Regions from separate parts of the Mesorhizobium sp. M1142 genome, predicted to be linked through region 2. Evidence: riboswitches for the same ligand, from Rfam matches in the RefSeq annotation. Region 2 holds a riboswitch; the other holds the start of a gene.
The links. Region 2 has a riboswitch for thiamine pyrophosphate ahead of thiB (thiamine ABC transporter substrate binding subunit). Riboswitches for the same ligand answer to the same signal wherever they lie in the genome.
Positions count from the first base shown of each region.

Region 1 (4,209 bases), on a different contig from region 2:
CACGTCATTTGCAGTAGCCTTTTTGACGGCCCGCCCACAACTAGCGGAGATGACGGTGGTGATTTGGACAGAATTGTTGAATGGCGTCGTCTCCGCGATAATTATATTTGTAACAACAATTGCATATTTGTAGCAATACTACCCAATCATATTCTCAATTTCTCATGAACATCTGGCATTACGAGCGCATCAAAACTGCTCAAATTCGACTCAATGCGCATCGTTATCGACTGTTTCCTTAGCAAAAATTCATTCACTGACGTCCATTCCTTTTACTCTTTGAACGGAGATCAACAATGAACATTAGGAGCCTCCTCCTCGGCTCAACTGCGGCACTGATTGCCGTTTCCGACGCTCGCGCCGTGACCGCCGTTGCCGAGCCTGACCCGACTGAGTACGTTAAAATCTGCGACGCTTACGGCTCGGGCTACGTCTACATTTCAGGCACTGAGACCTGCCTGCGCATCGGCGGCTATGTCCGTTACGACGTCGGCTTGGGCCATATGGTTGATCACGCAAGAACCTCGGATATGAGGACTGGTGAGGATCAGGGCACATGGCAAAACAACACGCGCTTCACATTGAAAACTTGGACCGGCCAGGAGACCGAACTCGGCACGTTGAAGACCTACACCGAAACCCGCATGAACTTCGGCAACCGCCACACTTCGGTTTCGGACAGTTCTCGGTCCCATGCCTTCAACGGAGACAGCACCTTGACTTTCGCCTGGATTCAGCTTGGTGGCCTCCGAGTTGGTAAGGACTGGTCGGCCTTCGACATGTTTATTGGCGGCGCGGGTGACGTACTCAACCAGACGCCGGTTCCGTACGGCGCTTTCGATACCAATGTGGTTCAGTACTACTTCGACGCCGGGAACGGCTTTTCGGCCGTGGTTTCGCTCGAAGAAGGCTCGGGCGTGGTCGGCACAATCGACAGCTACGCTCCGCACGTAGTCGGCGGCTTGAAATACACACATGGCTGGGGCGCGATCACCGGCGTTGCCGCTTACGACAGCAACTACGAATCGGTGGCCGCCAAGGTCCGTGTCGACATCAATGTCACCAACGAACTGTTGCTGTTCGGAATGTTCGGCTACGGTTCCAGGGGCAAGCTCAACGACAACTCCACGAACGCGATCGACGCTCATGGTCGCGGCTTCTATAAGATTTGGGGCGGGAACTGGGCTTTCTGGGCTGGCGCCGCTTACGAGCTCAACGAGACAACTTCGTTCAAGCTTCAGCTCTCCGGTGATCAGCTCAAGAACCATGGTGTCGCTGCAAACGTCGCCTATGCGTTTCTTCCAGATTTCACAGTTACGGCGGAACTCGACTATGGCCGATACGGTAACTTCGCCGTCGGCAAGGTGGACGCTTCCAACGTGAATTGGACCAACGCCAACAAGAAGAGCAGTGTCGGCGGAATCCTCCGTTTCGAACGCTCATTCTAACGGATGAAAGGGTTGAGCTCCGAGATCCGGTTGAGCGGACCAATCCGGCAACACTCCAAGAGAACGTCGCATGGAAGCTATACGAGATTGAAGCCTCGATCTCGGGGCCGGACGATGTTTCATATCAGATCTGGTCCGGATGATCGCGCAGGCGATATTCATCGCTCGATTATGTGTTTTTGATCTGCAGCTCTTTTCATTTCTCATCCCTTCCGCCCGCTTGACGGACCCTGCCATCCAGCAGTACCCGGCCAGGTTTCAGATCCGAACTTGAAGGCCCAGTCGGGTCAGGACGTGTTCAACTTGTTGAGCGATTGTGGGGATGCGGCTCGACGCACTTGAAAATCGCAAATGGATCGCCTCCGTTCAGCCATCCCTGGGAAATTCGGGCGCGAGAGAACACGCTCCAGAGCATAAGCGAGGCTGATCGAGGAACAGACGATTCTCAGGCGACGCTCCATCCGATCTTGCGCCTGGCCGAGACGATCGCCCGACGATCACCGTCGCGGCCCGAATGCGCTTGACAAGATAGCGCTCGCCCGTTCAACCTGAGGCATTCACCAGGGGGGTCCCGGCAAGGGGCTGAGATACTGCTGGCTTTCGCGGCGCAGTGACCCGTTGAACCTGATCCAGTTCATACTGGCGTAGGGACGGTGCAAGCGCTTTGCGGGAGTTTACGCCCCAGGTCCTGTTTCGGCAGGTCAACCAAAGCGTCTTTTCATCCTTCCGGCACAGAACTGGGTCTCCAATGCATGAGCAAAGGAGCCTCAAGATGAATGCCCTCACCCCAGCCGTCTCAACGGGACCGCTGCCTGCCTCACGGAAAATCCACAAGCGCGGCACCATCCACCCACAGATCAGGGTGCCGATGCGCGAAATCTCCGTCCATCCGACGGCCGGCGAGCCGCCCGTCACCGTCTACGATCCGTCCGGCCCTTATACCGACCCGGCTGTCGCAACCAGCATCGAAAAAGGCCTAGCCCGACTTCGCCACGAATGGATTTTGGCGCGCGGTGATGTCGAGGCCTGTGACGGGCGCCATGTCCGGCCGGAGGACAACGGGTTCGCTACGGGCGAACGCCTGACGCCAGAATTTCCCATTCGCAACCGGCCACTCAGGGCCAGGGCCGGCAAGACGGTGACACAGCTTGCCTATGCGCGCGCCGGCATCATCACGCCCGAAATGGAGTTCGTCGCCATCCGCGAGAACCTTGGTCGTGAGATCCTGCATGGCAAGCTTGAGCGTGACGGCGAGGCTTTCGGCGCGACGCTGCCCGATTTCGTGACGCCGGAATTCGTCCGAGAGGAGGTGGCGCGCGGACGCGCAATCATTCCCGCCAACATCAACCATCCCGAGAGCGAGCCGATGATCATCGGTCGCAATTTCCTGGTCAAGATCAACGCCAATATCGGTAACTCCGCCGTCACCTCGTCCATGGCCGAAGAGGTCGAAAAGATGGTGTGGGCGATCCGCTGGGGCGCCGATACGGTGATGGACCTGTCGACCGGCCGCAACATCCACAACATCCGCGACTGGATCGTGCGCAACTCGCCGGTGCCGATCGGCACGGTGCCGCTCTACCAGGCGCTCGAGAAGGTTGGCGGCATTGCCGAGGATCTGACCTGGGAGGTCTACCGCGACACGCTGATCGAGCAGGCCGAACAGGGCGTCGACTATTTCACCATCCATGCGGGCGTGCGGCTGCACTACATCCCGCTGACCGTTGACCGGGTCACTGGCATCGTCTCGCGCGGTGGCTCGATCATGGCCAAATGGTGCCTGCACCATCACCGGGAAAGCTTCCTCTACGAACATTTCGCCGAGATCTGCGACATTTGCCGCGGCTATGACGTGTCCTTTTCGCTGGGCGACGGCCTTCGTCCCGGCTCGATCGCCGACGCCAATGACGCAGCACAATTCGCCGAACTGGAAACGCTCGGCGAGTTGACAAAGATCGCCTGGGCCAAGGATTGCCAGGTCATGATCGAGGGGCCGGGCCATGTTCCCATGCACAAGATCAAGGAGAACATGGACAAGCAGCTCGAAGTCTGCGGCGAGGCGCCCTTCTATACGCTTGGGCCGCTGACGACCGACATCGCACCGGGCTACGACCACATCACCTCAGGCATCGGCGCGGCGATGATCGGTTGGTTCGGCACCGCCATGCTCTGCTACGTCACGCCCAAGGAGCATCTCGGCCTTCCCGATCGCAACGACGTCAAGATCGGCGTGATCACCTACAAGATAGCCGCCCATGCCGCCGACCTGGCAAAAGGTCATCCGGCGGCGAAAGTCAGGGATGATGCCCTTTCCCGCGCGCGCTTCGAATTCCGCTGGGAGGACCAGTTCAACCTGTCGCTCGATCCCGAAACCGCGCGGTCCTTCCACGATCAGACCTTGCCCAAAGAGGCGCACAAGCTGGCGCATTTCTGCTCGATGTGCGGGCCGAAATTCTGCTCGATGCGTATCTCCCACGACATCCGCGCCGAGGCGCAGAAGGAGGGCATGGCGGCGATGGCGGCGAAATACCGCGAGGGCGGCGATCTCTACATACCGGCTGACGAGACCCGCGCACCGGCCATGCCACAGGCGCGTGCGCCATCATGAGGGTGCTGGTCAAAGGGGCCGGCGTTGCCGGCCTCACCGCCGCCTTCGAGCTCGCCGCACGCGGCGCGGCGACCACCGTTGCCGAGACAAGGCCTGCCATCGAGGGCAATGCGTCGTGGTTCGCCGGTGGTATGCTCGCGCCATGGTGCGAGG
Region 1 is NZ_JAMYMK010000006.1:205,376-209,584, forward strand. It holds gene NKH42_RS12870 (porin) at 297-1,448, shown strand; TPP riboswitch at 2,001-2,117, shown strand; gene thiC (phosphomethylpyrimidine synthase ThiC) at 2,221-4,056, shown strand; gene thiO (glycine oxidase ThiO) at 4,053-4,209, shown strand, end outside.
Region 1: linked by a shared signal. The riboswitch ahead of thiC (phosphomethylpyrimidine synthase ThiC) and the one ahead of thiB (thiamine ABC transporter substrate binding subunit) in region 2 are both predicted to bind thiamine pyrophosphate.

Region 2 (4,209 bases):
GCCAGCGGCAGGTTGAAGAAGACATGGGCGACGAGTATGCCCGACAGGCCATAGATGCCGGGCCAGCTCTGGCCGCCTAGCGCGCCCAGCGTGCCGGCAAAATAGCCGGCGCGGCCATAGAGTGCCAAGACACCGAGTGCGGCAACAATGGCCGGCAGCGCCAGTGGCACGGCGAAAAGCTGCAGGATAAAGCCTCGCCCGAAAAACTGTGGATGCCGCGACAGGGCACGCGCGACGAACAGCGCTGGCGCGACGGAGAGCAGGGTCGACAACAGAGCCTGCCAGAGCGTGAAACGGACGATACGCAAGAGATACGAATCGAAGGCGGAGACAACACCGGACGGGTCGCGCGTGGCTTCGACGACGAGCCCGGTGAATGCACCGCCGATCAGCAACGCGATGGCGGCGAGCGCGACGATGCCGGCGTTGACGCGGGAGTCAGATGATGGTGCGCGTTGCACGCTAGACTACCAGATTCGAGATTCTTAGTGAGGATTGCGTTCCTTCGCGCCCCCCTCTGTCCTGCCGGACATCTCCCCCACAAGGGGTGAGATTGGCAGTTTCAGCGCTCCGCTCATTCCAGCAACATCGGCGACTGGCGAAAGCCGCCGTGCCGTCCGATCTCCCCCCTTGTGGGGGAGATGTCCGGCAGGACAGAGGGGGGCGCCGTAGAGCGATCATCTTCGATCAATCGGCCAAAGCTACTTGCTCATCGCCGCAAGCCACTCATCGACCCAGGCCTTGCGGTGGGCCGCGACTTCCTCCGGGCTGAACAGCAAGGTTTTGGTCGGTTTGACAAGCTTGTCGAACGCCGGATTGAGCGGCTTGTCGGTCTTGCCGGCCGGGAACATCCAGTTGGTTTCGGGAATGACATCCTGGAATTTCGGTCCGGTCATGAAGGCGATGAACTTTTCCGCCAGCGGGTTCTTCGCGCCCTTGGTGGTGATCCCCGCAACTTCGATCTGCAGGTATTCGCCTTCCTCGAAGGACGCCGCCTGGTAGCGCTCGGTGTTTTCGGCGACCATGTGGTAGGCCGGCGACGTGGTATACGACAGCACCATCGGCGCCTCGCCCTTGGTGAACAGGCCGTAGGCCTCGCTCCAGCCTGGCGTCACCGTCAGCACCTTTGCCTTGAGCTTGGCCCAGGCTTCGGGCGCCTTGTCGCCATAGACCGACTTGACCCACAACAGCAGGCCAAGGCCCGGCGTCGAGGTGCGCGGGTCCTGGATGACGATCTTCTCTCCGGCATCGCCCTCGACCAATTCCCTGAGGCTCTTCGGCGGGTTCTTCAGTTTTTCGGTATCGTAGACGACGGCGAAATAGCCATAGTCGAACGGCACGAAAGTATCGTCGCGCCAGCCGCCCGGCACGCTGACATCCGATATGGCGCCATGCGGCGAAAACAGGCCGGTTGCCTTGGCGTCGGCGGTTAAATTGGTATCGAGGCCAAGCACGATATCGGCCTTGGTGGCGGCCCCTTCCAGCTTCACACGGTTGAGCAGCGCCACGCCGTCAGCGACCGAGACGAATTCGACGACGCAGCTGCACTCGGCCTCGAAGGCCTTCTTCACCGCCGGTCCCGGACCCCAATCGGCGGTGAAGCTTTCATAGGTATAGACGGTCAGTCTATCCTGTGCCGATGCCTGCCCTGGCAGGGCGAGCGCGGATGCCGCAAGCAGGACAATCGGGACAAGAGAGTGGAAAAAACTGCGCATCGGCGCCTCCTTCGTTCGCATTGAAAGGAATTGAGGCGCCGGGCTGTCCGAAGCGTCTAATCCCTCCGCCGGTACAAACCGGATCAGGTTCAGCGGGTTGGCAGTCTTGCCTCTCAGCCGGTCCGCGAAGATCGCGTCCGGCACCCCGTTAGAGCGTTTCGACACATAGGCCCGGCCGAAGTGCCGCGCAAGCGGAAGTTTGCCGGGCATCCAAAGCCCAGCCTTCCGTTTCGTCTGCCGTTTCATCTTCCGTTTCATTCTTCCGTTTCTGGGGCAGGGCTGGTAAGGGCCACGAGATATGAGCAAATTCACCATCCTGCTTGGCGGCGATCTCATCCGCACGCCGCTGCTCGACCGCCAGGTCGAAGGCTCGCGCGTCATCGCTGCCGATGCCGGCATCGGCCATGCCCGTATGCTGGGCCTGAGGCCGGAACTCTGGGTCGGCGATTTCGATTCCGTACCTGCCGAGTTGCCGGAGGATCTGGCCGCCGTGCCACGGCAGGTGTTTCCCGCCGAAAAGGACAAGACCGACGGTGAACTCGCTATCGCCGCCGCACTCGAACGCGGTGCGACCAGCCTTGTGCTCGCAGGCGCTTTCGGCGGCAAACGCACCGACCACATCTTCCTGCATCTGGCGCTGAGCGTCCGGCTGGCGGAAGGCGGGACGGACGTGCTTTTGACCAGCGGCGCACAGGAAGGCATTCCCTTGCTGCCCGGAAAGACTGGCTTCGACTATGCCGACGGCACGCTGTTTTCGGTGCTCGGCTTCTCCGATCTCGCCGGCCTGAGCGTCACCGGTGCCAAATGGCCGCTCGACCATGTCGAGGTTGCGTTCGGCTCGTCGCTGACCATTTCCAACGAGGTCAGGGGCCGGTTGGAAATCGCGCTGGCCAGCGGCCGCGCGCTGCTGCTCGCGCATCCTTTTCCCTTACCTGAAAGCTGACATGGCACCGCCGCTTCTCAATCTCGATGGGATAAAGCTGACCTTTGGCGGCACGCCGCTGCTCGACGGTGCCGCCCTGACGGCCTCAGCTGGCGACAAGATCGCCTTGGTCGGCCGAAACGGTTCGGGCAAGTCGACGCTCCTCAAGATCGCCGCCGGGCTGATCGAGCCGCAGGACGGCGAAGTCTTCCGCCAGCCTTCGGCAACCGTGCGCTACTTGCCGCAAATGCCCGACATGGAAGGTTTTGCGACCGTCCGCGCCTATGTCGAGGCGGGGCTCGGGCCCGCCGACGATCCCTATCGCGCCACCTATCTGATGGAGCATCTCGGCCTGACCGGCGAAGAACGGCCGAACGACCTCTCCGGCGGCGAGGCGAGGCGTGCGGCACTCGCCCGCGTCATGGCGCCGGAGCCCGACATTCTCCTCCTCGATGAGCCGACAAACCATCTTGACCTGTCGGTCATCGAATGGCTGGAGGAGGAGCTTGCCCGCACCTCCTCGGCACTGGTCGTCATCTCGCATGACCGCCGTTTTCTCGAGCGCGTGTCACGCGCCACAATCTGGCTCGACCGCGGGCAGACCCGCCGTCTCGACAAGGGCTTTGGCTATTTCGAGCAATGGCGCGACACGGTGCTGGAGGAGGAAGAGCGCGAGCAGCACAAGCTCGGTCGCCAGATCGTCCGCGAGGAGCACTGGCTGCGCTATGGCGTGACAGCGCGGCGCAAGCGCAACATGCGCCGGCTCGGTGAGTTGCAGACCATGCGCCAGCGCTTTCGCGGTCATCGCGGCGCCGAGGGTGCGGCGACGATGACAGCCAGCGACGCCGCCGAATCCGGCAAGCTGGTGATAGAGGCCAGGAACATCGAGAAGAGCTTTGGCGATCTGATCGTGGTCAAGGGATTTTCGACCCGCATCCAGCGCGGCGATCGCGTTGGCTTGGTCGGGCCGAACGGCGCTGGCAAGACGACGCTGTTGAAGATGCTGACCGGCGAATTGAAGCCGGACGCAGGCACGGTGCGGCTCGGCACCAATCTGGAGATCGCCACGCTCGACCAGAAGCGCGAGGCCGTCGATCCACAGGAGACACTGGCGCAGTATCTCACCGACGGTCGCGGCGAGAACCTGGTCATCAATGGCGAACAGCGCCACCTCGTCTCTTACATGAAAGACTTCCTGTTCAAGCCGGAACAGGCGCGCACGCCGGTGCGCGAGCTTTCGGGCGGCGAGCGGGCACGGCTGATTCTCGCCCGCGTTTTGGCGCGGCCGGCAAACCTGCTTGTGCTCGACGAGCCGACCAACGACCTCGATATGGAGACGCTGGAGTTGCTGCAGGAACTGGTCGCCGGCTTTGCCGGCACGGTGATCCTGGTCAGCCACGATCGCGATTTCCTCGACCGCACCGTGACCAGCATCATCGCGCCGGATGGTGATGGCCGCTGGATCGAATATGCCGGCGGCTATTCCGACATGCTGGCGCAGCGCGGCGGCACCAGGCTGGACGACCGCAAGGCGCGGCCGAAGGCAGAGACCGGCGAGGCGACGGCTGCACG
Region 2 is NZ_JAMYMK010000003.1:161,964-166,172, reverse strand. It holds gene thiP (thiamine/thiamine pyrophosphate ABC transporter permease) at 1-461, opposite strand, end outside; gene thiB (thiamine ABC transporter substrate binding subunit) at 702-1,715, opposite strand; TPP riboswitch at 1,759-1,873, opposite strand; gene NKH42_RS07115 (thiamine diphosphokinase) at 2,014-2,658, shown strand; gene NKH42_RS07110 (ABC-F family ATP-binding cassette domain-containing protein) at 2,660-4,209, shown strand, end outside.